DNA from 3 places in the Cellulomonas sp. P1_C4 genome. Region 1 is predicted to be linked to each of the others. Evidence: predicted binding sites of a transcription regulator. Region 1 holds the regulator's gene; each other region holds the start of a gene.
The links. The regulator LexA, encoded in region 1, represses DNA repair genes until DNA is damaged. The targets are predictions, from matches to a motif close to TCGAACANNTGTTCGA.

Region 1 (5,731 bases):
CGCTGATGCGCGGGGCCGCCCGCTCGGTGGCCCTGTACGACATCAACGCGGCGAAGGTCGAGGCGGAGGCGCTCGACCTCGGGCACGGCATCCAGTTCATGCCGATGGCGCAGGTCGTGGGTTCCGACGACATCGCCGTGTGCGCGGACGCGGACGTCGTGATGTTCACGGCGGGTGCGAAGCAGAAGCCGGGGCAGTCCCGGCTCGAGCTCGCGGAAGCGACCATCGGGCTGGTCCGCAAGGTGCTCCCGGCGCTGGTGGAGGTCGCGCCCGAGGCGGTCTACGTGATGGTGACCAACCCCGTCGACGTCGTCACCTACGCGGCGCTGCAGATCTCCGGCCTGCCGCCGGCCCAGCTTTTCGGCTCGGGCACCGTGCTGGACTCCTCGCGGCTGCGCTACCTCATCGCGCAGCACACGGGCGTCGCCGTGCAGAACGTGCACGCCTACATCGCCGGCGAGCACGGCGACACGGAGCTCCCGCTCTGGGGGTCCGCCAGCATCGGGTCCGTCCCGCTGCTCGAGTGGACCGGGGCGGGCGGCTCCGGCCCGCTCACGGCCGACGTCCGGGAGAGCATCACCCGCGAGGTCGTCGAGTCCGCCTACCGGATCATCGAGGGCAAGGGCGCGACGAACTACGCGGTCGCGCTGGCCGGGTCGCGGATCATCGAGGCCATCGTCAAGGACGAGGGCCGGGTCCTTCCCGTCTCGTCGTTGCTCGACGACTTCCACGGCATCAGCGACGTGTGCCTGTCGGTTCCCGCCATCGTCGGAGCGCACGGCGTGGGCGAACGCCTCCCGGTGCCGCTGTCCAGGGACGAGCTCGCGGGCCTGCGGAAGTCGGCCGATGCGGTGCGCTCGGTCGCGCGGCAGTTCGGGTTCTGAGTGACCTGCCGGGCCGCCCTCGTCGGAGGGTGGCCCGGCAGGTGCGTCAGAGGCTGCGCAGCACGCTGACGACGCGGCCGAGGATGGTCGACTCGTCGCCGGGGATCGGCGAGTACGCCGGGTTGTGCGGCATGAGCCAGACGTGGCCGTCGATGCGCTTGAGCGTCTTGACCGTGGCCTCGCCGTCGATCATGGCCGCGACGATCTCGCCCTGCTCGGCGACGGGCTGCCGACGGACCACGACCCAGTCGCCGTCGCAGATCGCGGCGTCGATCATCGAGTCGCCCGCGACCTTGAGCAGGAACAGGTCGCCGTCCCCGACCAGCTGGCGGGGGAGTGGGAAGACGTCCTCCACCACCTGCTCGGCGAGGATGGGGCCGCCCGCCGCGATCCGACCGACGACGGGGACGTAGGACGGGGCCGGCATCCGCTCGCCGTCGGCCTGGTCCGGGAAGTGGGAGCGGCTGCCGTCGGGCGCGGTCCAGGTGCCGACGCCGCGCGAGTCGTCCGCGTGCACGACCTCGATGGCGCGGGGGCGGTTGGGGTCCCGGCGCAGGTAGCCCTTGCGCTCGAGCGCCGTGAGCTGGTGCTTGACGCTGGACGGGCTGGTCAGACCGACGGCCTCGCCGATCTCTCGCATGCTCGGCGGGTACCCGCGGGACTCGACCGACGACCGGATCGTGTCGAGCACCAGCCGCTGACGCGCCGTCAGGCCGTCCGGACCCGGCGCGCTGTCCGGCAGCGCGTGGATCGTCGCCAGGTCCTGCTCGGGCTGGGACGTGTCCCGTGAGTCCGTCACTGCGCTCCTCCTCCGTCGGGCGGCCGCCTCTCGGCCCGCTCCGCCTCCTCGCCTGCTCCACCGGCGTCCCCGGGCTCCTGACCTGCGCCGACGGGAAGCTCGGGGCGGGCGTGTCAGTGGCTCGTGGTGCGCTTGTGCTGCATCGCCAGCCTAGGGATGTCGGGACCGAAGATCAAACATCTGTTCGATCGTGTCTCGACAGTGTCACCGGATGCTGGTAGACATCGTACAGACGTTCGACGAACAGGCGTTCGACGATCAGCGGTACCCCGGGAGCCCGGGCCGAGCAGGAAACGAGAGACTTGATGAGCGCGATGGTGATGGGACCCGCGATGCCGACCTTGCCGAGCATGTCGAGCTTCGCGACGCCGAGCACACGGCCGAGCACCGCGGCCCGCACGGCCGGCGCGCGTCGGACCGCGGCTGCGATCCGCGCGTCTGACGCCGGTCGACCTGCAGCGGCGCACCTCCGCCTCACCGCCCGCGGCCGCGCCGTGCTCTGGGTCCTTGCCGCCGTGGTTGTCGCTCTCGTGACGCTGCTCGGCAGCCGCGCCGCCGCCGACGGTCCGGTGGGCGCGCAGGAGGTCGTGCGGCACACGGTCGAGCCGGGGGAGACCCTCTGGGAGATCGCCGCGTCGGTCGCCGGCCCGTCCGAGGATGTCCGGGACGTGGTGTTCGACCTGGTCCGCCTCAACGAGCTGCCCGACGCCGGCCTCATGGCCGGTCAGGTCATCGTCGTCCCGGCGGGCTGAGGCCCACCGGGTCAGGCAGACGGAGGGAAGGTCGGGCGCAGCCTGCCGGCGACGCGGTTGTCACCCTCGACCTCGCTTGCTAGGTTAGCCTTACCTCACAAGGCGAGCTGGGGGGCTTGCCGGAGGTGCGGGACCCAGGGTGCGTGAGCATCTCGCTCTGACCCGCAGTATTGCGCGGCGCCGAGGCGAGTCGGCCCGTGACAAGGGACGGGGGCGTCCCCGCGAAGGGCGGCCATCTTGGATGGCCGCCCTTCGTGCGTCCTTCTTCGTTCCTTCCGTCGCTGGCGTGTGTCCGGGCCGACGCAGCCTCTCTGCCGGCGCGGGTCGACCTTGCACCGTCGCAGACCGTGGCCTAGCGTCACGGGGGCGTTCCGACGCCATCGCCGCCGGCCGACCTCTCGGCCGGGCGTGCCAGCTCGAAGGGGATCACGGTGCACTGTCCGTTCTGCCGTCACCCGGACTCGCGGGTCGTCGACTCGCGGACCTCGGACGACGGGTCGACCATCCGACGCCGGCGCCAGTGCCCGCACTGCAACCGTCGGTTCACCACGGTCGAGACCGCCAGCCTGTCGGTGGTCAAGCGGTCCGGCGCCACGGAACCGTTCAGCCGCGAGAAGATCGCGGGTGGGGTGCGCAAGGCCTGCCAGGGCCGCCCGGTGAGCGAGGACGACCTCGCGCTCCTGGCTCAGAAGGTCGAGGAAACCTTGCGCAGCGCGGGCTCGGCGGAGATCGACGCCTACGAGATCGGGCTCGCCATCCTCGGGCCGCTGCGGGAGCTCGACGAGGTGGCCTACCTGCGGTTCGCCAGCGTGTACCAGGCGTTCGACTCCCTGGAGGACTTCGAGGCGGCGATCACGGTCCTGCGTGCCGAGCGTGACGGCACCGAGGACCGCGAGGAGCCCGACGAGACCGTCGAGCCGCAGGACGAGGCCGCGCGCACGACCTGACGGCACCGAGAACGGCGATGGGCTCGACGAGACCGTAGCGCCGCAGGACGAGGTCGCCCGCACGGCCTGACGAGCTCGAGCACGGCTCGCCGCCTGTCGGCGGGAGCACGTAGGTTCGTCGGGTGCTTCCCAGTGACCTCGAGCTCCTTCATGTCCCCGGTCCGCCCGCCGTCCTTCCCGACGGCAGCCGCGCCATCGTCTCGGTCGTCCGGCCCGACCTGACCGGCGACGAGTACACCGGCCACCTCTGGTCCGTCGACCTCGTCGGTGACCAGCCTCCCCGTGCGTTGACCCGCGGCCACCAGGACACGGCCCCCGAGGTGTCGGCCGACGGCCGGTGGGTGACGTTCCTGCGCGCGGAGCCCGACGGCAAGCCGCAGGTGTTCCTCGTCGAGTCCGCCGGCGGGGAACCCGTGCAGCTGACCGACGCGCCGCTGGGCGCCGCCGAGCCGCGGTTCTCGCCCGACGGCACGCGGATCTCGTTCGTGGCCCGGGTCCCCGAGCCCGGTCGCTACGAGGCGGACGGCAAGCCGGGGTCGGAGGATCCCCGGCACATCACCGAGCTGAAGTATCGCTCCGACGGCACCGGTTTCCTGCGCGACCGCCCGCAGCACGTGTTCGTCGTCGACGTCCCGACCGACGGCGAGCGGCCGGCGCACCTGCCGGACGCCGTCGCTCTCACGGCCGGGGACGTCGGCGTGTCCGGCGCGCGGTGGCTGCCGTCGGGCGACGCCCTGGTCGGCGTCTCCGCCCGGCACGCGACGCGCGAGTCGGACCTGCGCAGCGACGCGGTGCTCGTCGACGCCTCCCCGGACGGCGACCCGGCGGCGCCGATCCCGGTCACGGACGCTGACGCGGGAAGCCCGCTCGGCGTGGAGACCGTGCTGCCCTCGTCGGACGGGACGACGCTGTGGCTTCTTGCGAGCGACCTCGGCCCGACCGGCCGGGACTTCGTCGCCGCGCAGACGGGCCTGTACCGGCTCGCGCTCGGCGCGGCAGGCGGCCCGGCGGAGCGGCTCACGGACCCGGACGCCGACCAGCTCACCGGTGTCCTCGTCGAGGTCGACGGAGACCCCGTGGTCGGCGTCGAGCGTCGCGGTGCCCAGCACCTGGTGCGCGTCTCGTCCGACGGCACGGCGACGACGCTGGTCGGGGGCACGTTCGTCGTCTCCGGCGCGGCGGTGGCGTCGGGCGCGGCGCGCGCGGTCGTCGTCGCCTCGTCACCGGCGTCCTCCGGCGAGGTGCTGTCGGTGGACCTGGGCACCGGCGCCGTCGACGTGCGCACCGATCTCTCCGCGCCGCTGCGGGCGACGGGTCGCGTGCGCGTGCCCACCGAGCTGCTGGCCACCGCGGCGGACGGCTACGAGGTGCACGGCTGGGTGGTGACGCCGGACCCGGAGCGGTTCGGCGCGGGACCGCACCCGACGATCCTCATGATCCACGGTGGTCCGTTCGCCCAGTACACGCACGGGCTGTTCGACGAGGTGCAGGTACTCGCCGAGGCCGGGTACGCGGTGGTGTACGGCAACCCGCGCGGGTCGTCGGGCTACGGACGCGCCCACGGGCTCGCCATCCAGGGCGGCTTCGGCACCGTCGACACCGAGGACGTCCTCGCTCTGCTCGGCGCGGCGCTCGAAGATCCCACGCTCGACGGCGAGCGGGTCGGCGTCATGGGCGGCTCCTACGGCGGGTACCTCACCGCGTGGCTGACCACGCGCACGGACAGGTTCGTGGCGGCGATCGTCGAGCGCGGCTTCCTCGACCCGGTGAGCTTCGTCGGGTCCAGCGACATCGGCTGGTTCTTCGGCACCGCCTACCTGGGGGACACCGCCGACGACGACGGCGCGGTACGGGTGGCGGCGCAGTCGCCGATGGCCCACGTCGGCGCGGTCCGCACGCCGACCCTGGTCATCCACTCCGAGCAGGACTGGCGCTGCCCGGTCGAGCAGGGGCAGCGCTGGTTCGTGGAGCTCAAGCGCCGCGGCGTGGAGGCGGAGCTGCTGCTGTTCCCGGGCGAGGGGCACGAGCTCTCGCGCTCGGGGAACCCGAAGCACCGTCGGGCCCGGTTCGAGCACGTGCTGCGCTGGTGGGACACGCACCTGCCGGTGGGCTAACGGTCGCTCGAGCGCACGCCCCACAGGTTGATGCCGGCGTCGACGGCGTGGGGCTCGATCGCCGCGATCTCGTCGCCGGTCAGCGGCGGACGTGCGACGGCGGCGAGGTTCTCGTCGAGCTGGTCGGTGGTGCGCGCGCCGACCAGCACGGACGTGACGCGCGGGTCGCGGAGCACCCAGGCCAGCGCGAGCTGCGGCAGCGTCCGACCACCGGCGCGGGCGATCTCGTCGAGGG
Region 2 (11,145 bases), on a different contig from region 1:
GGCCGCCTGCAACGCGTGGCCGTGCTCCGTGGTCAGGAATCCGCGCAGGTGGCACCCGTCCATCGTCTGGGCCAACGTCAGGAACTCACGGTCCGTCGCCTCCACGTACCCGCGGTCGTCCGCGGCCGGGTCCGCATGCGCCGCCCAGCGGCGAGCGAGGAGCTGGAACCGCGAGACCGGCAGCGCCTGCGCGAACTCCAGCAGGAACTGCTCCCCGCACTCGTCGGCGGGCGCCGCCAACGCCGCACGGCGGTCCTCGGTGTTCGCCACCGCCGCGATCGCGTGCGCCGCCTCCACCGGCACCGACCCGGCCACGGCCTCGCTCGCGGTGGCGGCCAGGTCGTCACGGAACGCCCGCCCGAGCGTCACGAGGCGCTTCGCTTGCCCGTGCGTGACCCGCCCCTGCGCCGCGACCCACGTCGTAATTGAGCGGGCACCCTCCAGCGACCACCAGGCATCCGCCTCCACCACCGGCACCACCCGCGCCGCGATCGCAGACAGTCGGCCCGCCACCGCCAACGCCTCCCGCACCACCTCCGCCGCCGCCTCGCCCTCCAGACGCCCCGCCGGGGTCGACGGATCCGACGCGACCGCCAACGCATCGACCGCCGACCTCAACACCGCCAGCGCGACCGCCGCCGGCGAGCCCACGCCCGTCGCCGGTGACCCGCCGACCGTCAGGGCTGGACCGGCCGGAACGGCTGACGCAGAGGCGGCATCGTCACCAATCTCGTCGATCGACACCGCGCGCCACCTCCTTTGCCCAGCCGGGGCGGACCCGAGAATCGGACCCAACAATCCCGCCACAAAGAAGTGTTCCAGGCACAACTGACATTCCCCGGCGCATTCGTTCGCTTGGTGAGACGAGAGTCGAATCCGCATTGCCGCAGGTCACAGCACCATCGAGCCGCCCACAGCCCCCAGATTGCAACCATTCATCCACAGGGCAATGGGCGCATTCGAAGAAAGGAGCGCCAGCACACCACTGAAAGTCCCAGCGCTTTTCGCGCGGCCGCCGACAGCGGCACATTTCGCGCACGTAGCCCACCGGCGGACGCCCGGCCACCGAGGTGAGAAAGGGGACGACCCGGCTCAGCGCCGACGCGGCCGCAACGGCGGGCTCGCCGTCCCCGCTCCGGCCGCGATGCCGGCCACGAGGTCCCGCACGGCGTCGACGGCCGACCACTGCGGCCGCCAGTCGAGCTCGCGCTCGGCACGGGAGGTGTCGAGCAGCGGCGCAGCCAGCGCCATGTCGAGCCAGCCGGGTCCGACCGGCACGGCCCGGGCGTGCCAGGCAGCGGCGAGCACCCCTCGCGCCTCGGAGACCGGGACGTCCCGGAGCCGTCCGCGCGCCACAACATCGGCGACCTCGGGACCGCGCAGGACGTCGGGTGCGGCGATGTTGAACGCTCCCCGCACGCGGCGGACCACTGCCTCGCGGTAGGCCTGGGCGGCGTCGTCGGCGTGGACCGCCTGGAGCCGCAGTCCCGTGGGCCACGGAAGCACAGGGAGCCGGCCGGCGATGGCGCGCTTCGGCGCCCAGGGACCCAGGAAGTACCGCGATATCTCGTGCCCGGCGGCTCGCTGGAACACCAGCGCGGGGCGTAGCCGGGCGATCGCGACGTCCGGGTAGCGTTCCTCGGCCTCGTCGAGGACGCGCTCGACGGCGGCCTTGTCCACGGAATAGGACGACGACCGCACGCCGTCGGTGGCCCAGCCCTCCCCGCGCGGGACGTCGTCGGGGGCGGGCGAGTAGGCGCCGACGCTGGAGGCCACGACGACGTGCGGCACCCCGGCCCGACGAGCCGCATCGACCACGTTCCGCGTCCCCGACACGTTGACGTCGTGGAGCCGCCGACGGTTGTGGCTCGGCTGGATGGCCCAGGCGAGGTGGACGACGGCGTCAGCCCCGAGGAACGCGGGCTCGAGAACGTCGACGGCGGTGGGCGCCGCGACGTCGCACTCGACCCACGACGCGACGCTGTAGGGGGTCGGAGCGGGCCAGCGCGGGATCCGTCGCGCGACGGCGACCACCGAGGTCACCGTCCCGTCGTCGACGAACCGCCGCAACAGTGCCGTGCCGACGTTGCCGCTGGCACCGACCACGACGACCCTCATGCGCACACGCTCGCAGCACAGCGGACGCGGCGCATCTGGGGAACCGTGTCAGCCGCCCGGGAGGACGTCGACGACGTCGCTCGGGCCCAGCGGGCTCGCGTCGTCGGAGCGCACGCCGTCGACCACGAAAGAGCACCCACCGATGAGCTGGGCGAGCTCGCCGCCGTGCCGGATGAGGACCTGCGCGCGCAGCTCACCGACCGTCGAGGCGGGAACCTGCTCGGCGGCGGTGCCGGCGGCCTCGGCGGCGGCCGCCACGTACCGGACGAGCGCCATGGCCCCATGCTGCCACCGGACCCACCGTCCGGACAGGCACCCGTCAGAAGAGCAGGTGCTCCCGCGGCCGCCCCTTGGCCTCAAGCCCGAGCAGGAACCGCTTGGCGTCCAGGCCGGCCGCGAAGCCGGTGAGCGATCCGTCGGCGCCGATGACCCGGTGGCATGGCACGACGATCGCGATCCGGTTGCGGCCGTTGGCCGCCCCGACGGCGCGGGACGACGTCCGCGGGTCCAGCCCGATCTCCGCGGCGAGGTCGCCGTACGACCGCGTCTGCCCGTACGGGATGCGCAGCAGTCCCTCCCACACGCGGCACTGGAACGTGGTGCCGACGAAGTGCAGCGGGAGGTCGAACTCGGTGCGCGTGCCGGCGAAGTACTCGTCCAGCTGCTCGCGGACGTGGTCGAACTCGTCGTCCGCCCGCTCGCCGAACGGACCCTGCGCGGCCTCGTACTTCGAGCTCGGAAGCAGCAGCGCGCTGAGGCCGCCGTCGTGGGCGACGAGCGTGATCGGACCGAGCGGCGAGGGCACGACGGTGTGCACCACGCGCACCTCGTCGAGAACCCCGACACCCGACGTGAGCTCCCCCTGGATCGTCATGGTCGACATCATTCCCCCACCCACTGACAACGCCCGCCCGTCGTGCGTCTCCTGAGGGAAGACGCACGACGGACGGGCGATGTGAGGTGCGAGATCAGTCGGCGCTGCGCAGCAGGGTGCGGACGCCGACCGCCAGCCCGACCGCGGCCGTGAGCACCGCGGCGAGCCATCCGGCCGCGACGACGCTGCTGGTCAGGTCGCCGGCGAACAGCGCCCGCTCGGCCTCGACCACCCACCGCAGCGGGTCGAACGCGGAGGCCACCTTCATCCACTGCGGACCGGTCTCCAGCGGCAGGAGCATCCCGGACAGGATGAGCAGCGGGAACAGCACGGTCTGCTGCACGGCCCAGAACATCCACTCCTGCTTGCGCACGGCGATCGCCAGCGCGTAGCTCAACGACCCCAGCCCGACACCGAGCACCGCCAGCATCGCGAGCCCGAGCAGGGCCCCGGCGGGGTCGGCGCGGAAGCCGAACGGCAGCATCACGACGATGACGATGACCGCCTGGGCCACCAGCGGCACCATCTCCTTCAGGGACCGGCCCACCAGCTGCGCGGAGCGGGATAGCGGCGTCACCAGCAGCCGCTCGTGCGCGCCGGTCTGCATCTCGAACTGCAGGTTGGCGCCGGTGGTCGAGGTGCCGAACAGCGTGGTCATCACGAGGACCGACGGGACGAACCACTGCCAGACCTCGGCGGAGCTCAGACCGTCCGATGTGCCGACCAGCAGCGGGCCGAACAACCCCAGGAACACCAGCGGCTGGACCAGGCCGAACACGACCGAGAACGGCTCACGGACCACGGGCCGCAGCTCACGGGTCATGACGAGCCCGACGTCGGCGAGCCACGACCGCCGGACGGGCGTCACGGTGTTCACGGGCGGGGTGAGGGTCAGGGTGCTCATGCTGCGACCTCCTCGGTAGCGGTGCTGGTCTCGCGCAGGCTGCGGCCCGTCAGGGCCAGGAACACGTCGTCGAGCGTCGGCCGCACGGCGACGGCCTCGAGCAGCGGTGCACCCACCTCGGACGCCGCGAGCACGAGCGACGGGACGGCGGCGCCCGCGTCGGCGACCCGCGCCTCGACCCGCGCTCCGTCGACGGTCACGTCGCGGGCGCCGGGCAGCGCCTCGACGATCGTGGCCACCCGCGCCGCGGTCCCGTCGAGCGCGACGGTCAGCACCACCCGGTCCCCCGCGAGGATCCTCTTGAGCCCGTCGGCGGTGTCGTCGGCGATGACCTGGCCGTGGTCGACGACGACGACTCGCTCGGCCATCGTGTCGGCCTCGTCCAGGTAGTGGGTGGTGAGCACGATCGTCATGTCGTGCTCGGCGCGCAGCCGCAGGATGTGGTCCCAGAGGTTCGCTCGGTTCTGCGGGTCGAGCCCGGTCGACGGCTCGTCGAGGAACAGCAGCGAGGGCGCGTGCACGAGGCCGAGCGCCACATCGAGCCGCCGCCGCTGCCCGCCGGAGAGGTCCGACACCTTGCGCCGCGCCAACGACGTCAGGTCCAGCGCGTCCAGCAGCTCGCCGGTCCGCCGCCTGGCCGACGCGCGGTCGAGCCCGTACACCTGACCCTGCATCGTGAGCTCGTCGGCGGCGCGCTGCTGGTGGCCGGCGCCGTTGCCCTGCCCGACGTAGCCGATGTGCCGCCGGACCGTGGTCGGGTCGGCGACGACGTCCACGCCCGCGACGGTCGCCGTCCCGGACGTCGGGCGGACGAGCGTGGTGAGCATGCGCATGGTCGTGGTCTTGCCCGCACCGTTCGGCCCGAGCACGGCGACGAGCTCGCCGGGCGCGATGTCGAGGTCGATCCCGCGCACGGCGTGCACGGTCTCGGTGCGGCTCACCACGAAGTCCTTGGTGAGTCCTCGCGTCTGGATCATGGGTTCTCCCTCGTGAGTGGGTACGCGACCAGCCTTCTCGGCGTAGCGGTCAGGTCCTGGCCGCTACCCGATGCGATCCTGGAGACATGTCGACGCCGTCCTCCCGCCTCCTCGCGCTGCTGTCTCTCCTTCAGGCGCGCCGCGACTGGCCGGGCGGCGTGCTGGCGGACCGGCTCGGCGTCAGCCCTCGCACGGTGCGCCGCGACGTCGACCGGCTGCGCGAGCTCGGCTACCCCGTCCACGCGTCCAAGGGACCCGACGGCGGCTACCGGCTCGACGCGGGCACCCAGATGCCGCCGCTGCTCCTCGACGACGAGCAGGCCGTCGCGCTCGTCGTCGCCCTGCAGACCGCGTCGACCGGAGTCGCGGGGGTCGACGAGGCGGCCGTGCGTGCGCTCGCGACGCTCCGCCAGGTGATGCCCGCACGGCTGCGCACAGCGGCCGACGCCCTGCAGGTGACGGCCGTCTCGCGCGGCGGCAACCGGCCGCAGGTCGACCAGGAGGTCCTGCTGGTCGTCGGCTCCGCCGTGCGCGCACGGGAGGTCCTGCGGTTCGACTACGCCGGGGGGAGCGGCACCGACCTCCCGCGCCGCGCCGAGGCCCACCACCTGGTCACCTGGGGCGGCCGCTGGTACCTCGTCGGCTACGACCTGGAGCGCGGCGACTGGCGCACGTTCCGCGTGGACCGCATGACGCCCAAGACCGGCTCAGGCCCGCGCTTCGCGCCCCGGGAGCTGCCCGCGCCGGACGTCGCCGCCTTCGTCGCCGAGCAGTTCAGCGGTCGCGACCCGTGGCCGTGCCGGGGCGAGGCCGAGGTCGACATGGCGGCGGCCGAGGTCGCTCGCTGGGCCGGCCGCGGCGCCGTGGTCGAGGCGGTCGCCGACGACCGCAGCCGCGTGGTCCTGCGCGCCTGGTCGTGGGACGGCGTCGCCGCGACGTTCGCCATGTTCGGCGTGCCGCTGCGGGTGGTCGGGCCGCCCGAGCTGGCCGACGCGATGCACCGCCTGGCCGCCCGGGTGACGGCCGCGGTCACGGCGTGAGCAGCGCGGGGTGGCGGGGGTCGTCCACGTGCACGACGACGTCGGCCATCTGCGTCGGCAGCATCTCGTCGTCGTAGCGGGCGAACGCGGGGAGCACCCAGCGGTCCGCCTCGGGCGTGCGGCGCTCGAGGGTGGCCGGGCGCACGGTGAGGTGCACGGCGAGCTCGTGGTCGAGCCACCGCCCCAGCAGCAGGCTGCCGTCCAGCAGCAGGACCGCCCCGTCGGGCGCCTGCGCGTACGGCGCGCGGGTGGCGCGGTCGGTCGTCGCGTCCCAGAGCGTCGGCAGGTAGCGGCCGGTGGCGACGAACGGGTCGAGCACCTCGCGGCCGAGCGCCCGCAGGTCGAGCCGGTCTTCCGGGTAGGCGTCGGCGTCGTCCCTGCCGTGCTCGAACCGCACCGAGGCGGGCCGCAAGAAGTCGTCCGCGTGCACCAGAGCCACCGGCCGCCCGGCCGCGCGCAGGGGCTCGACGAGGGCGTCCGCCAGCTCACCCGGCCGCGTCGGCGGCGCGCCGTCGACCAGCACGCGGACCCGGCCGGGCCGCTGCGCGACGAGCCGGACCAGTTGGTCGACGAGGGCGTCGGTGGTGACGGGCTGGATCGGGCTCAGGGCTGCCGGCCCTCGCCGTGGTCCTCGGCGGTCTGCTCCCGCTCGTCGATGACCTCCTGGCCCGGTCCGGAGAAGTTCCGCGACCGCTCCAGGGCCTCGATGCTGCCGGTGAACAGCCGGGCATCCTGCCCGCTCGTTCGGATGGTCTGCGTGTCGTCCGACGACCATGCGCCGGGCACCGGGAGCGTCGGCGTCGGCGCCGTCTCGGGCCGGGCACGCCGGCCGGTGGCCGGCGCCGGCGACGACCCCTCCCACCGCGTCTTGGGCAGCGCCTGCGGCGCCTCCCGCTGCAGCCAGCCGACCAGCCCCTCGCGCACGTAGCAGCGCAGGTCGAAGAGGGTGGGGGCGTCGACGGCGCTGGCCAGGGCCCGCACGCGCACGACCCCGCCGATCGCGTCGGTGACCTGCAGGATGCCCACCCGGCGGTCCCACAGGTCGGTGTCCTGCAGCAGCCGGTTGAGCTCGGCGCGCATCGGCTCGACGGGCACCTCCCAGTCCACGTCGAGCTCGACGGTGCCCAGCAGGTCGGCCGCGCGGCGGGTCCAGTTCTCGAACGGCGTCGTCGTGAAGTACGTGGACGGCAGGATCAGGCGGCGGTCGTCCCAGATGTGCACGACGACGTACGTCAGCGTGATCTCCTCGATCCGCCCCCACTGCTGGTTGACGACGACCACGTCGTCCACCCGGATCGCGTCGGTGAACGCCAGCTGCATCCCGGCGAAGACGTTGGCCAGCGAGCTCTGCGCCGCCAGGCCGGCCACGATCGAGATGAGCCCGGCGGACGCCAGCAAGCTCGCGCCGAGCGCCCGCGCCGACGGGAACGTCAGCAGGATCGCGGCGATCGCGCAGAGCACGAGCACGGCCACCGTGAGGCGCCGCAGCACCTGGACCTGGGTGCGGATCCGGCGCGCGTGGCGGTTGTCGGCGACGTCGATGCGGTAGCGCTGCAGCGCAGCGTCCTCGAGCACGAACGCGAGGCTGCCGATGAGCCACGCCATGGTGATGATGAACGCGATGAGCAGCACGTGCTCGGTGGTGCGCGTCCAGTCGGCCGGATCCGTGCTCAGCCGCAGCGCGATCCACACGGCGACCACCAGCAGGACCGCCCGCATCGGCTTGCGCGAGCGCCGGGTCAGGTCGGCCGCGACGGCGGACTTGCGCGCGACGCGCCGGACCAGCACGGCGATGAACGTGGCCGTGAGGTAGGCGATGACGACGGCGGCGAGGATCGAGACGGTAGGGACGACGAAGCCCTGGACCTCGTGCGAGACGGTGTCGTCGGTGGTCGCGAAGGGCAGGAGCACGATGCCAGCGTACGTAGGTGCGCCCCGTCCCCGTTTCTCGGGGACGGGGCGCAACGGAGAGGCGTCTCGCCGGCACGAGGCTTGGCGCACTCCCTGAACCCTGACGGGCGGTCCGGCTCTCGCCGTGACCCTCGGCAACGCGGCCCGGATTGCAGCCCGGCTGGTCGCCCCGGTCACCCGGTGCGATCAGCTGCCTTCAGTTCTAGCACTGTCACGGGAATGGCGCATCCTTTCCATGTATCGATCTTGTGTTGGTAAAGCCACCGGCCGGTACGGTCGGAAGGATTCGACCCCGGAGGGCACCATCGCCAGAACTCTCGTCGTGCGGCGACCGTTCGACCCCGCGCCTGCCCTCGCCTCGCTGGTCGCCCACGCGGTGCCCGGCGTGGAGGCGGTGGACGGCAGCACCGTGCGGCGCGTCGTCGGCGGCGCCGTCGTCACGGCGACCCTGGCGCAGGACCGCATCGATCTGACGTCCTCCCACGGCGCGGGCCCCGACCTCCGGGCGCTCGCGGACGCCTGGTTCGGGCTGGCCGACGACCTCGACGCGGTGCGCGACGCGTTCGCGCACGACGAGGTCCTGGCACCGCTCGTGCGCGCGCGACCCGACCTGCGCATCCTCGGCCACCCCGACGGGTTCGAGGCCGCCGTCACGACGGTGCTCGGTCAGCAGGTCTCGCTCGCCGCCGCGCGCACGTTCGGCGGCCGGCTCGCCGCGGCCTACGGCACGCCGGGCCCGGACGGGCTGACGGTGTACCCCTCCCCCGCCACGCTCGCGGCCGTCGACCAGGTCGAGCTGCAGGCCGTCGTCCGCATCACCCACTCCCGCGCCCGCACGCTGCACGCGCTCGCGCAGGCGTGCGCCGACGGGCTCGTGCTCGCCCCGGGCACCCCCGACGTCCGAGCACGCCTGCTCGCGCTGCCAGGAATCGGCCCGTGGACGGCCGACTACCTCGCGCTGCGCGTGCTCGGGGATCGCGACGCCATGCCCGTCGGGGACCTCGTGCTGCGCCGGGCGCTGGGCGTCGGGACCGATCGCGACGTCACCCGGTTGGCCGAGCCGTGGCGCCCGTGGCGGGCCTTCGCCGCGGTGCACCTGTGGACCGCGACGGCATACACCCTCTGAGCAGGCACAACGCGCTGCGGTGACGGCTCGGTCACGATTCGGTGCCACGCATGGCGACGCCGTCACAGTTCAGTCACAGCGAACCCGCAGCAACGCCGCCGGCCCTACGGTCACGGCCATGAACCCGACGACGAGCCGCCCCGCCCCGACCGTCCGCGCCCGCACCGCCCGCCTGGCGGTCGTCGGCGTCATCGCACTCAGCGCCACGCTGAGCGCCTGCTCCGCCGGCGACAGCGGGTCGGACGCCGCCGACTCCGGCTTCTCCGAGAGCCAGGCCGACGGCGGAGCCGTCGGCGCCGACCAGGGCGGCGGCGGCACCGACACCGCGGTCGAGCAGGGCACCGAGGGAGGTGACACCTCGGCCGCGCCCGCCGCGAGCGCCGTCGACGCCAACCGGAAGGTGATCCAGACCGGCGACGTCGCGATGTCGGTGAAGAACCCCCAGGCCGCCGCGGACGCCATCGTGCAGCTCACCGAGGACGCCGGCGGTCGGGTCGACGCCCGCTCCGAGCAGGCCCAGACGGACACCGAGGTGGGCCGCGCCGCGCTCACCATCCGGCTCCCCGCCGCGGCCGTCACACCGACGCTCATCGCCCTGCGGGACCTCGGCGACGTCGACACGGTGGACCTCTCCAAGAAGGACGTCACCTCCGCCGCGCTGGACCTCGACGCCCGCATCCACGCGATGCAGCTGTCCGTCGGCCGGATGGAGAACCTGCTGGCCACCGCGACCACCCACGACGACATCGTCACGGCGGAGAACGCCCTGACCGAGCGGGAGACCAGCCTCGAGTCGCTCCTGTCGCAGCGGTCCGCGCTCACCGAGCAGGTGCAGCTCTCGACCATCCGCGTCGCGCTCGTCGGACCCGACCTGCCGCCCTACGTCGAGCCCCCCGCCCCGCCCGTGGAACCGACCGGCCCGCAGTCGTTCCTCGAGGGCCTCGCCACCGGCTGGGGGTCGCTGGTCGAGCTGGTCTCGGGCATCGTCATCGTGGTCGGCGTCCTGATCCCGTGGCTCGCCTTCGGCGGAGCGATCGCCGCGGGCGTCGTGGCCGTGGTTCGCTGGTCCCGCAAGTTCCGCACACCGGCGACCGTACGGCCCCTCGCGGCGGGACCCGGATACCCGTTCGACCCGCCCGTGGGTCCCCCGGCGGCGCGCCCCGTGGACCCTGACGAGCGCTGAGAGGTCGCTGTGGCGCGGTTCGTCCTGCTGCACGTGCGCGGCCCGGCGGTCCCCGACGGCGAGTCGGTCGGGGACCAGCCGGGCCTCGGCCAGCACTACGCGTTCCTGCAGCGGCGGCACGCGGCCGGCGAGCTCGTCGCCGCGGGTCCGTTCGAGGACACGGAGGGCAGCGGCATGACGATCCTCGACGTCGAGTCCCTCGAGGAGGCCGTGCGGCTGGCCACGCAGGACGACCGGTCCGTGGTCGACGGCGTGCTCGCGGTGACCGTCCGACCGTGGCGCGTGGTGCTGTCGCGGGACTGAGTCAGGTGGCGGCGCGGCGGACCGCGTCGACCGAGCGGGCGACGTCCTCGTCGTCGGTCGACCAGTTGCTCACCGAGACGCGCAGCACGTCGCGGCCCTGCCAGCGGGAGCCGGACATCCACGTCACCCCGTCGGCCAGCACGCGCGCGGTGACCTCGCGGGTGCGCTCGTCGCTGCCGAACGCGACGCTGACCTGCGTGAAGACGACGTCGTTGAGGATCTGCGCGCCCTCGATCGCGGCGATGCCGTCGGCGATCTGCCGGGCCCGCGCGACGAGGCCGTCGACCAGGTCCGCGACCCCGGAGCGACCCAGCGAGCGCAGCACCGCCCACACCGGCACCCCGCGCGCTCGCCGCGAGAGCTCGGGCACCTTCTCCATCGGGTCCCCCGATCCCTGGAAGGTCGCGAAGTAGTCGGCGTGCATGCCGAACGCCCGCCGAAGGGGCTCCGGGCGAGCGACGATCGCGAGGCCGCAGTCGTACGGAACGTTGAGCGTCTTGTGCGCGTCGGTGCCCCACGAGTCGGCCCGCTCGTAGCCGGTCAGCAACCCCCGCAGCCGCGGGGAGGCCGCCGCCCAGAGACCGAACGCGCCGTCCACGTGCACCCAGGCGCCGTGGTCGTGCGCCGCGTCGATGGCCTCGGCCATCGGGTCGGACGCGCCGGAGTGGAGATTGCCGGCCTGCAGGCACACGATCGTGGGGCCGTCGCC
Region 3 (11,145 bases), on a different contig from region 1:
GTGGGGACCGCCCGCCGAGGTCGTCGGGCCGGTGGTGCTGATCGGGTACGACAGCCCGCCGGGGTGGGCGGTCGGGTGCCGTCCGGTGGCAGTGGTCGACAACGGCGTCGACGTCGACAACGAGGAACAGGGCGGGCTCGTCCAGGTCTGTGACGGGCCGCGGGGTTCGTGGGCCGAGGTCTGGGCCGAGGTCACCCACCTCGATGCGTGACCTGTTGCTCCGTCCGGGGAGTTGCTCCCGCTTCCTGCCGTGCGCACGGGTTCATCACGTCGGTGAATAGTCGGGTCTTGCGTTTGGTCGCGTAAGTTCTTGCTTTATCCCATCTGCTCTTGTCGTCATGTTTGTCTGTTCCGTACGGTGTGTCCCGTCCACACGGCGCCGTGCCCCTGTTCGCCACCACGGTGCCGTCCCGGCTGCGCAAGGAGGCGCTCCCGTGAGGAACACAGTCATGCGGTCTGCACCGCACCGCTCCATCGCCCTCGTGCTCGCGCTCGCGGTCGTCGGCACCGGCGGTGCGGCCTCGGCTCACGGCCGCACACCGACGCCGCCCCCGACCCCCAGCCCCGTCACCCGCGCGGCGCTCGATCCGTCCCTGGTCGCCGGCCGCGGCGCGACGGTCGGCTTCCTCGAGCAGGAGGCCGAGAAGGCCGCGACCAACGGCACGGTCATCGGCCCCGACCGGACCGCGTACACGCTGCCCGCGGAGGCGTCGGGCCGCTCGGCGGTGAAGCTCGCGCCCGGGCAGTACGTGGAGTTCACGCTGCCGAAGGCCACCAACGCCCTCACCGTCCGGTACTCGATCCCCGACTCGGCGACCGGCGGTGGCATCACGGCGCCGCTCGACGTCACCGTCGACGGCGCCGGCTTGCGGACCCTGACGCTGACGTCGCAGTACTCGTGGCTCTACAACCAGTACCCCTTCAGCAACGACCCGAACGCCGGGCTTCTGCACCCCGACTGGTGGATCACCGAGTGCGGCTGCGTGCCCGCGGCGACGACGCCCACCCCGACGATCGCGACGCCGTTCCGGCCGATGCACTTCTACGACGAGCAGCGCGTGCTGCTGGGCCGGACGTACGCCGCCGGGGCCAAGGTGCGCCTGACGGCGCCGGTCGGCACCACCGCCGCGTGGACCGCCATCGACCTGCTCGACTCCGAGGTGGTCGGCCTGCCGCACGTCCGGCTCAAGGCCGCCAACGTGCTGCTGTTCGGTGCCGACCCGTTCGGCAAGAAGGACTCGGCCGACGCGTTCGACAAGGCCATCGCGTACGGCAAGGCCAAGCACCTGCCGGTCTACGTGCCGCCGGGCGTCTTCCAGGTGAACCGGCACATCGTCGTCGACGACGTGACGATCGAGGGCGCGGGGTCCTGGTACACGATCATCAAGGGCCGCGAGGTCGCGCTGGCGACGCCCGCGCCCGATGGCTCCGTGCACACGGGCGTCGGCTTCTACGGGAAGGACGCGGCCGCGGGCGGCTCGCGGAACGTGCACCTGTCCGGGTTCGCCATACAGGGCGACGTGCGTGAGCGCATCGACACCGACCAGGTGAACGGCATCGGCGGAGCGCTGAGCGACTCGACCGTCGACGGCCTCTACATCCAGCACACCAAGGTCGGCGTGTGGGTCGACGGCCCGATGAACAACCTCGTCGTGAAGAACAGCGTCATCGTCGACCAGATCGCCGACGGCCTGAACTTCCACACCGGGGTCACGAACTCCGCCGCGACGAACAACGTCGTGCGGAACACGGGCGACGACGGGCTGGCGATGTGGGCGGAGACGACCACCAACTCCGGCAACACGTTCGACCACAACACGGTCCAGACGCCGACGCTCGCCAACGGCGTCGCCATCTACGGCGGCACCGACAACACGGTCATCGGCAACCTGATCGCCGACCCGCTGCGCGAGGGCTCCGGCATCCAGGTGGGCTCGCGGTTCGGCGCCCAGCCGTTCGCCGGGCACCTCTGGATCACCGACAACACGACCGTGCGCGCCGGGACGTTCGAGCTCAACTGGAACATCGGGCTCGGCGCGATCTGGTTCTTCGCGCTGGAGAAGAACATCGATGCGGACATCCAGGTGGTCGGCGACCACTTCCTCGACAACACCTACAACGCGATCATGGTCGTCGCCGACTGGCCGGTGAAGGACCTCTACAAGGTCACCAACGTCCACTTCAAGGACATCCGCGTGGACGGCACCGGGACCTCGGTGCTCAGCGCCCGGGCCGCCGGGTCGGCCACCTTCGAGAACGTGGACGCGCGCAACGTCGGTGCCGTCGGCATCAACAACTGCGGGTCGTTCAACTTCCCGCCCACCGGGTCCGAGTGGTCGTCGATCGACCTCGGCGGCAATGACGGCGGCGGAACCACGGGCCCGTGGTTCGCGCCGTGGGAGCTGCCCAACACGATCACCTGCGACGACCGCCCGCCGGTCGTCGTGCCGCCCGCGCCGTCCACCTGGTAGCAGGCCACCGCCGGGGGTGCGGTGAGGGGGAGGGTGGCGTACCGGTCGGGTCCCGGTGCGCCGCCCTTCCCTGCCGCACTGCTCGGCCTAGCCTGCGCGGATGACGTCGCGCGCACTCCTCGTCGGCGGCCTGGTCGCCCTCGCCGTGGTGACCAGCGGCTGCGCACCCGACGCCCCGGGCGTGCGCGGGCAGCTCGTCGCGGTCGACGACACCGGCCTGCCCGACCGGCCCCTGGAGCAGGGGTGGATCGCCGCCCTGCCGGGGACCGTTGCCGCCGGCGTCTGGCCGGACGTCCCGACCGGCGACGACGAGCTCCGCTACCTCAGCCAGCCGCTCGACGCAGACCGGGTCGAGCGGGCCGGCGGCGTGCTCGCCCCCGTCGGGTCCGGCGGGCGCTTCACGCTCGATGTGCCCACGGGACTCACCCTGGTCTGCTGGGTCAACGGCACTCCCGATGACCTGCGCACGTCCGGCTGCGCCTCCACCGAGCTGCCCGAGGACGGCGGGCTGCGCGTGACCTGGGGCGAGGGCGGCTTCTGGCTGGAGATCCCGAGCTGACGCCGGCTCAGCCGGGCTCGACCACGGCCCACCCGTGCGGCGCCACGGCCCCCTGGTCGTTCCTCGTCGCGTCGTCGCAGGCCACCACGGTCCCGCCCGGCATCGCCAGCGGCGCGTCATCCAGGTTCAGCGCGACCATCAGTGCGTCGTCCCCGTCGCGGACCTCGTAGACGAAGCTCGTGTTCGTCAGCGTGACCTGCGACGTGCGCGCGCGATGGAGCCACGCGTGCCGGCGGCGCAGGCCGATGAGGTCCTGGTGAAGCCGCAGGACGGCGTTCTCGACGATGCCCGGCCCGTCAACGGCGAGCTCGGGCCGGACGGCGTCGTCGCCGCCCTCGCGCTCCTCCTTCACGCCCGTGAAGCCGAGCTCGTCCCCCGCGTAGACGGCCGGAGTGCCGCCCACCGTGCACAGCACCACGACGGCGTGGGGGCGGTGCCGGGCGTCCTCGACCATGCTCGCGATCCGCGTGACGTCGTGGTTGCCGACGAACGTGAGCGGCGCGAACGAGTCCAGGAACTCGTCGTGCCGCGTGAGCGACCAGGCCAGCTCCCACAGGTTGGCGTCGTTCAGCGAGCTCCAGACGGCCTTCCACAGCTCGTATTGCGTCACGGAGTCGACGGTCGACTCCTGGACGAACGCCGGGTAGTCGCCGTGGATGACCTCCGCGACGAACCACGCGTCCGGGTGCCCGGCGCGCACGCGCGGGAGCACCTGCGCCCAGAAGGCCGTCGGCACCGCGTACGCGGCGTCCAGCCGCCAGCCGTCCGCGCCGCGGTCCAGCCAGTGGGTCATCACCCGGGCCACGTAGTCGACGACGCTCGGGTGCGCGTGGTCGAGCGTGACGAGCGCGTCGTGGCCCTCGAAGCCGACGAACCCGCCGTCGGCGTCCCGCAGCAACCACACCTCGTCGTCCGAGCGTCCCTCGAGCGCGTCCACCGACCGGCGCGCGATCGCCGAGTCCCGGCCGACGTGGTTGAACACCCCGTCGAGCAGCACCTTCAGGCCGCGGCCGTGCGCCTGGGCGACGAGCTCGTCGAAGTCGCCGTCGTCGCCCAGGCGGGGGTCGATGCGCAGGTAGTCGATCGTGTCGTAGCCGTGCGTGCTCGACGCGAAGATGGGCCCGAGCACGATGCCGGAGGCACCGAGCGCGACGACATGGTCGAGCCACGCGACCAAGCGCCGGAGGCGATGCTCGTCGGGACCCGGCGGGTTGCCCTGCGCAGGGAACGCGCCGACCGCACCGAGCGGGTAGACGTGCCACCAGATCGCGTGCCGCACCCAGTCCGGCTCTGTGCCACTCATGCCGCGCCTCGTCCCCTCGGTTCCTGCTCCGACCCTAGGCGCCCCAGGTCCCATCGGCTCCTGCCGTCAGAGTTCACGCACCGGCCGGCGTCCGGCCGGTGAGACGACGCCGTCCCCGCCTTGCTCCGCGGCACCGCGGTTCGCAGACTCCGGTAGCCCCACCTGCCGACCCCGAGACAGGCTGACATGAGCTCCTTCCACTGGTTCCTGCCCACCAACGGCGACGGCCGGCACGTCGCGAACGTGGTCGCCGCGGCGGGCGTCGCCAAGCGGGTGCTGACCAGGCCCGCGTCGCTGGCCTACCTCGGGCAGATCGCGCGCGCCGCGGAGCAGTCCGGCTTCGACGCCGTGCTCACCCCGACCGGCGCGGCCTGCGAGGACGCGTGGATCACCACCGCCGCGCTGCTGCCGCTCACCGAGCGCCTGAGGTTCCTCGTGGCGTTCCGGCCCGGGTTCGTGCTGCCGACGCTCGCCGCGCAGCAGGCCGCGACCTTCCAGCGGCTCTCCGGTGGTCGGCTCGCCGTGAACATCGTCACCGGTGGCGACCCGGTCGAGCAGCTCGCGTACGGCGACACCCTCAGCCACGACGAGCGGTACTCCCGGACCGGCGAGTTCCTCTCCGTGTTCCGCTCGCTGTGGGGGCCGTCGCCCATCGAGCACCACGGCGCGCACTACGACGTGGTCGGCGGCGGGTTCCCGTCGCTCGAGGCGCCGCGACCGCCTGTCTATTTCGGCGGCGCATCGCCGGCGGCCGAGGCCGTCGCCGCCCGGTACGCCGACGTCTACCTGGCCTGGGGCGAGCCCGTGCCCGCGCTGGTCGAACGCCTCACGCGGGTCCGCGCCGCCGCCGCCCTGCTCGGACGCACGCCCCGCTTCGGTGTCCGTCTGCACGTCATCTCGCGCGACACCGCCGACGAGGCGTGGGCCGAGGCGGACCGCCTGCTCGTCGGCATGGACCCCGACGCACGCGCGGCCGCGCAGGCGCGGTTCGGCACCATGGAGTCCGTCGGGCAGGCGCGGATGACCGCCCTCACCCGGGGGCTCGGGCTCGAGGCCCGCGAGCAGCAGGTGGGGCCCAACCTCTGGGCCGGCATCGGCCTGCTGCGCGAGGGTGCGGGCACCGCGCTGGTCGGAAGCCACGACGAGATCGCCGACCGCCTGCTCGAGCTCGCCGACGTCGGGTTCGACGAGTTCATCCTCTCGGGCTGGCCGCACGTCGAGGAGGCGTACCGCGTGGGCGAGGAGGTGCTGCCGCGGTTCGCGGCCCGCGCCTCCGCGCGCACCCCGGACCTGGTCACCGGGTAGTTTCGGGCCACACCCGAGATGCCAGGAGGACCGATGACCGTCGCCCGGTCGACCGTGCTGTTCGTCGCTGCGGCGTTCCTCGAGATCGGCGGCGCCTGGCTCATCTGGCAGGGCGTGCGCGAGCACCGCGGCTGGGCCTGGATCGGCGCCGGCGTCGTCGCTCTGGGGCTGTACGGATTCGTCGCCACCCTGCAGCCCGACGCCCACTTCGGCCGGATCCTCGCCGCGTACGGCGGGGTCTTCGTCGTCGGTTCGCTGGTCTGGGGCATGGTCGCCGACGACTTCAAGCCCGACCGCTGGGACATCGCCGGCGCCCTCGTCTGCCTGCTGGGCGTCGCGCTGATCATGTATGGCCCACGCCCCGCCGCCTGACGGCCCCCACCTAAGCGCGCCTGCGCAGTTGTGCCGATCCGCTCCCAAGCGCGGGAATCCGCGGCGGTTCCTCGCTTCGCTGCCTGAGGTCGCACCACTCGGCTGCCCGGGGTCGAGGCCTGGGACGCCGGTGCCGCGGCCGCGCGCCCGACGGCCTCGCCGGCGACAGGCCGACCCTGGCCGAGCTCCGCGCCTGGGCGGCCGCAGTCCGCGAGCCAGTGGGTCGGTCGCTTCGATCAGGGCCCTTCCGGTGGCCCGAGTTGCGGGTGCCTCCGACGCAGCGCCGGGGAAGCCGCCCACCACCACGACTCCGCCAGGTGAGCCCGCAACGTCTCGGCGTCCACGGCGTCGAGCGTGATGAGCACCAGGTTCGTGCCGGCGTGATGATCCGTCGTCGAATACAGCGCAGGCTCCAGCTCGACCAGCGCGAGCCTCTCCCCGTCGTCCTCGACCCGGACCGTGAGCCGGTCGTCGTCCCACATCCGTGCGACCAGGTTGCGGTGGAACCACGCCGGCCGACCCCAGCTCTGCCGCTCCGACACCTCAGGCAGCGCAAGCGCCGATCGCCGCGCGTCATCCTCCTCCATCGCCCCATCCTGGCGGGAAGCGCCGACATCCCTGCCCAAAGGGGCAGGCGTCGATCTGCGGGCCGCGAAAGTAGGGGTTGCCGCGGGCCGTGCATCGATCGTCAGGCGGGTGCGTGTAGAGCGTCGAGCGCGGTCGTCGAGGCGCAGCCAGCTCGCCTCTTCGCGGAGGCAGTCGTCGATCGCGTCGCGGGGCTAGGTCGGAAGGCTGAGTCGCCGAGGTCAGGGCACGTGGGTCAGCTCAGAAGGGTGGGTCGTCGAGGTCACGGCACGTGGGTCTGAAGGGTGGGCCGTCGAGGTCAGGGCACGTGGGTCTGAAGGGTGGGCCGCCAAGGTCAGGGCACGTGGGTCAGAAGGGTGGGTCGCCGAGGTCCGCGCGTGGCGGTGGTGGCGGTCGGTGCTCGAGCGCCCGGGCGCTGACGTAGACCGGGACGGGGTGGCGTGCGTAGGTCAGCCCGTGCCGGTCGGTCCACGTCGAGACCCCAGTCGCCTGGTCGTAGGTGACGTTCCACCAGCCTTCGGTCTTGGCTTGGTGGTGGTGCTTGCACAAGGCGTGCAGGTTCGCCTCGCAGGTCTGTAGGTCGTGCCCGTCGAGACCGGCCTGAGGGTCGCGCCCGTGGACGTCGGCGTGTGGTGCGCCCGCGCCCGGGGTGGGTGGTCGGTCGTGGTCGTAGGGGATGCGGTGGTCGATCTCGCAGCGGGTGGCGGGTTGCCGGCAGCCGGGGAAGGTGCAGGTCACGTCCCGGGCCTGGATGGTGCGGGTCAGGTCCGCGCCCGGCCGGTAGGCGGTGGTGCCGACGGAGCAGACCTGCCCGGTGCCCGGGTCGGTGAGCACCCTGCGCCAGGTGGCGTCTTGGGCGAGCTCGCGGGCGACCTGCGCCGGGATCGGCCCGTAGGAGCCGAGGAACCCGGGGGCGTCGTCCCGGCCGAGCAGGGTGGTCGCGGCGACGGAGAGTTGGAGGGCGACGCGTTGCCCGTGCCGGGTCGGCAGCGGGGTGCCGTCGGGGGTGCTCTGCCGGTCCAAGATCGAGGTGAACACGTCGCTGAACGCGTCCGCGCGGCGTTGATCGACCGTCCGGGTGTCTCCGTCGAGGGCGGCGTGCCCGGCCAGGGCGTCGATCGCGGTGAATGCCGCGGTCGCCTCGGTGGCGGGTAGGTAGGCGATCAGCCTGGCCATCGCGTCCGGGGCGAGCACCAGCTCGACCCCGCGCCGGTCGCGTTCGGCGACTCGTCGTTTCTCGGCGACGCCTGGGTTCAGCGCGATCAGGGTGGCGCGTACGTGTCGGGTCAGCTGTGGGGTGGTCATCTCACCCGCGCGCTGGATCGCGTCGTCGACCACGCGCTCCCGGTCGATGGTGGGTACGTCTGCGCCGGCCTTGCTCAGCTCGTCCAGGATCACGTCGACCTTGCGTGCCTCCAGGGCACCGGCCGCCCACGCGTCCTCGAGGGCGGGGTGCTGTCCTGCGCCCCAGGCGCGCAGGAACACGAGCTCCGCGGACCGCTTCGTGCACACCAGCGCGCAGGCCAGCTCATCGGGGACGTGCCGCAACGCATCCGGGGTGCGCGCACCGAGCTCGCGGGCGAACGAGCCCTGCAGGGCTTGCAGCATGGTGATCGCCTGCTGCGTGGCCGCGACCGCGTTGACCAGGGCCGCGCCGGACACGTCCGCGACCGGCACCGAGGCCAGCATCGCCACCAGGTCCGCGACCTCGACGCCGGGCAGCGGGAACTGCTCCACTGCAGCCAGGTCGATCACCCGCGCACCGAGCTGAGCCTTCGGTGCGGCACCCGGGCGCCCGCCGTGCCCGGAGTCCGCCCGCATCAGCGCGGACGACAGTGGTGGGGCGGGGATCGAGTCCGAAGATGACGAAGCCAGAGCCGGCGCCATCCCCGTGGTGCCGCCGATTGGCCCGTTCACGGCTACGTCATCGACCACGAGATCGTCGAGTACCGCCGTCACCGCCGCCACCTCCCGCCGCGTGAGCCATGCGATCCGGACATAGAACAACTGTACGACCAACCACTGACATCCGCCTTTGACCAGCAGGAACGTGGCGACGGCTCAGCCCCGATCAGCGCGCACGACCGAACGTCGGGCCATGTCCGGCTACGAAGAAGGCGGCGCGTACCGCGCGACAAGCTCGGCGCCGAGCGTCGCCAGCTCGGCGCGCACGGACGCGGGCTCGAGCACCTCGACTGCCGCACCGAGCCCGGCCAGGTGCTCCGCGACGGACCGGGCGGTGTGCGAGGCGACCTGAAGTCGCGCACGGCCGTCGTCGTCGGCCCCCAAAACCGCGACGTGCCGCCCGAACTGGGCACGCAGGACAGGCACGAGGAACGGCGGCGCCAGCACGGTCGCGGACACGCGGGAACGGCGCTGCTCGACGTCGTCGACGACGGACGACCAGACCTCGGCGACGTCGAGGTCGTCGGGCCGTGCGGCCGCGCTCTCCAGCACGGTGAGCGAGACGATCCGGTCGAGCCGGAACGTCCGACGCCCGGACGGGGTCCCGGCAACGAGGTACCAGACGGCGTCCTTGTCGACGAGGGCCCACGGGTTCACGGTCCGGGTGGACACGCCACGAGACCGCCCGTCGTACGTCAGCCGAGCCTGCCGGCGACGGACCACCGCACCCTGCAGCTCGTCCACCCACGGCGGCGGCGTGCGGGAGGCCGCGCCCCAGCCGGCGGGGTCGACCACGACCGCGCGGCCGGCCGCCTCGGCGTCGGCGCGGAAGGTCGCGGGCAGCGCTCGGACGAGCTTCCGAAGGGCCGACGTCGCCTCGAAGGATCGCCCGGCGGCGGGCCCGACCAGCAGGAACAGCGCCTGTGCCTCGGAGGCCGTCAAGCCGGTGAGGTCGGTCCGCGCGCCGCCGACGAGCGACCACCCGCCGCCGCGCCCGGGTTGCGGGTAGACCGGGATCCCCGCCACGGACAGCGCTGACAGGTCCCGCCGGGCCGTCGCGACCGACACCTCGAGCTCGGCTGCCACCTCCGCGGCCGTGACGCGCCCGCGCGACTGCATCAGCAGGAGGGTGGCCACCAGCCGGTCCGCGCGCACAATCGAAGAATCGCAGGAAAAGTGCTCAGAAGGTGAGCACTTCACGCCTGAGAGTGGAGGCATGACCGCCACAGAGAGCACATTCCGCGGCCTGGCCAACGTCTCGATCTTCGCCGACGACCTCGCCGCCGCCCGCACCTGGTACACGGACCTGCTCGGCCTCGAGCCGTATTTCGTCCGCGACGGCTACGTCGAGTTCCGCCTCGGAGACCACCACGACGAGCTCGGCATCGTCGACCACCGCTTCGCCCCGGCGTCCGGCGGCCCGTCGGGCGCGATCGTCTACTGGCACGTCGACGATCTCGAGGGCACCTGGCAGCGGCTCCTCGCACTCGGTGCCACGGAGCAGGACGGTCCGCGCGAACGCGGCAGCGGGTTCGTCACCGCGTCCGCGATCGACCCGTTCGGCAACGTCGTCGGCATCATGACCAACCCGAACTGGCTGGAGGGGGCCTCAGCGCAGGGCTGACCGCGCCGCCATGTAGTGCGCACGCTGCGGAGAAGGCAGCCGCTCCAGCGAGTACCGCAGCGCGGTCCGCGGCAGGGTCGCGGCGTGCTCGTCGAGAAACGCGCACAGCCGGGCCTCGTCCTTCTTGCCCGCCTCTCGCAGCAGCCACCCGACCGCCTTGTGCATGAGGTCGTGCCGGTCGCCCTCCAACAGCGCGGCCAGGGCGAACGTGTGGTCGAGGGAGCCGGCACGGACCAGAGGCAGGGTCGCGACGATGGAGATCCGCTGCTCCCACAGCGACGCCGACTCGGCGAGCCGGTACAGGACAGCGGCCGGGACGCCGCCCAGGACAGCGCGCCCGAGGACGTCCGGCGCGCTGGCGTCGACAAGGTCCCAGTTGTTCACACGGTCGGTGCGTCGCAGGTAGAGGTCGAGCAGCGCGGCGCGACGCTCTTCCGACGAACGCCGAACCGCGCACTCGATCGCCATCACCTTGAGCGCGAGCAGCCGGACCTCGTGCCGCCCGTCCTCGAGCAGGGCCTCCAGATCGCCGACAGGCAGCCCGAGCGACGTCCGCGCCACCGAGACCACCTGGGGCACCGACAGCCCGAGGAACACGTCCCCCTCTCCGTACTCCCCGGGCCCGGTCTTGAAGAACCGCGCCATGCCCACCGCTCGCTCCGCATCAGCGAGGGCCACGAGCTGGTCGACAGGGGTGCTCATCGCAGGGTCCCGACGAGGACCGTGCCGCCCGACTCCTCGTCGCTCACCACGCGCGCCGCCAGCCCGACGGCCTCGAACGCGGCCGACGCGGCCGGCACCTGAGCCTCGCTCGTCTCGACCAGCAGGCGCCCCCCAGGCGCCAGCCACCGCGGCGCCACGGAAGCGACGCGCAACAGCACGTCGAGCCCGTCCGCACCGCCGTCGAGCGTGACCAGCGGCTCGTACAGCCGCGCCTCGGGCGGCATCGTGCCTATCGCCTCGGACGGCACGTACGGCACGTTCGCCAGCAGCAGGTCCACGCGCCCGACCAGCGCGTCCG

Region 2: AC1DYZ_RS08815 (HNH endonuclease signature motif containing protein) is a predicted target of LexA. The motif match lies at 806-821, and genes of this name have one in related genera.
Region 3: AC1DYZ_RS01400 (HNH endonuclease signature motif containing protein) is a predicted target of LexA. The motif match lies at 8,595-8,610, and genes of this name have one in related genera.

Annotation. Positions count from the first base shown of each region.
Region 1 is NZ_JBFUAI010000020.1:63,006-68,736, reverse strand. It holds gene AC1DYZ_RS15935 (L-lactate dehydrogenase) at 1-884, shown strand, start outside; gene lexA (transcriptional repressor LexA) at 931-1,683, opposite strand; gene AC1DYZ_RS15925 (hypothetical protein) at 1,856-2,035, opposite strand; gene AC1DYZ_RS15920 (LysM peptidoglycan-binding domain-containing protein) at 2,034-2,435, shown strand; gene nrdR (transcriptional regulator NrdR) at 2,867-3,382, shown strand; gene AC1DYZ_RS15910 (S9 family peptidase) at 3,505-5,496, shown strand; gene AC1DYZ_RS15905 (aldo/keto reductase) at 5,493-5,731, opposite strand, start outside.
Region 2 is NZ_JBFUAI010000009.1:45,612-56,756, reverse strand. It holds gene AC1DYZ_RS08815 (HNH endonuclease signature motif containing protein) at 1-744, opposite strand, end outside; gene AC1DYZ_RS08810 (NAD-dependent epimerase/dehydratase family protein) at 1,093-2,118, opposite strand; gene AC1DYZ_RS08805 (MoaD/ThiS family protein) at 2,167-2,394, opposite strand; gene AC1DYZ_RS08800 (methylated-DNA--[protein]-cysteine S-methyltransferase) at 2,438-2,992, opposite strand; gene AC1DYZ_RS08795 (ABC transporter permease) at 3,087-3,896, opposite strand; gene AC1DYZ_RS08790 (ATP-binding cassette domain-containing protein) at 3,893-4,873, opposite strand; gene AC1DYZ_RS08785 (helix-turn-helix transcriptional regulator) at 4,960-5,913, shown strand; gene AC1DYZ_RS08780 (nucleoside/nucleotide kinase family protein) at 5,903-6,436, opposite strand; gene AC1DYZ_RS08775 (mechanosensitive ion channel family protein) at 6,517-7,824, opposite strand; gene AC1DYZ_RS08770 (DNA-3-methyladenine glycosylase 2) at 8,147-8,950, shown strand; gene AC1DYZ_RS08765 (DUF4349 domain-containing protein) at 9,069-10,133, shown strand; gene AC1DYZ_RS08760 (YciI family protein) at 10,143-10,436, shown strand; gene AC1DYZ_RS08755 (pyridoxal phosphate-dependent decarboxylase family protein) at 10,438-11,145, opposite strand, start outside.
Region 3 is NZ_JBFUAI010000001.1:295,272-306,416, forward strand. It holds gene AC1DYZ_RS01365 (glycosyltransferase family 39 protein) at 1-211, shown strand, start outside; gene AC1DYZ_RS01370 (glycosyl hydrolase family 28-related protein) at 435-2,471, shown strand; gene AC1DYZ_RS01375 (hypothetical protein) at 2,572-3,030, shown strand; gene AC1DYZ_RS01380 (alpha-amylase family glycosyl hydrolase) at 3,038-4,333, opposite strand; gene AC1DYZ_RS01385 (LLM class flavin-dependent oxidoreductase) at 4,520-5,638, shown strand; gene AC1DYZ_RS01390 (YnfA family protein) at 5,672-6,010, shown strand; gene AC1DYZ_RS01395 (MmcQ/YjbR family DNA-binding protein) at 6,247-6,597, opposite strand; gene AC1DYZ_RS01400 (HNH endonuclease signature motif containing protein) at 6,944-8,350, opposite strand; gene AC1DYZ_RS01405 (helix-turn-helix transcriptional regulator) at 8,702-9,637, opposite strand; gene AC1DYZ_RS01410 (VOC family protein) at 9,717-10,124, shown strand; gene AC1DYZ_RS01415 (DNA alkylation repair protein) at 10,110-10,826, opposite strand; gene AC1DYZ_RS01420 (putative protein N(5)-glutamine methyltransferase) at 10,823-11,145, opposite strand, start outside.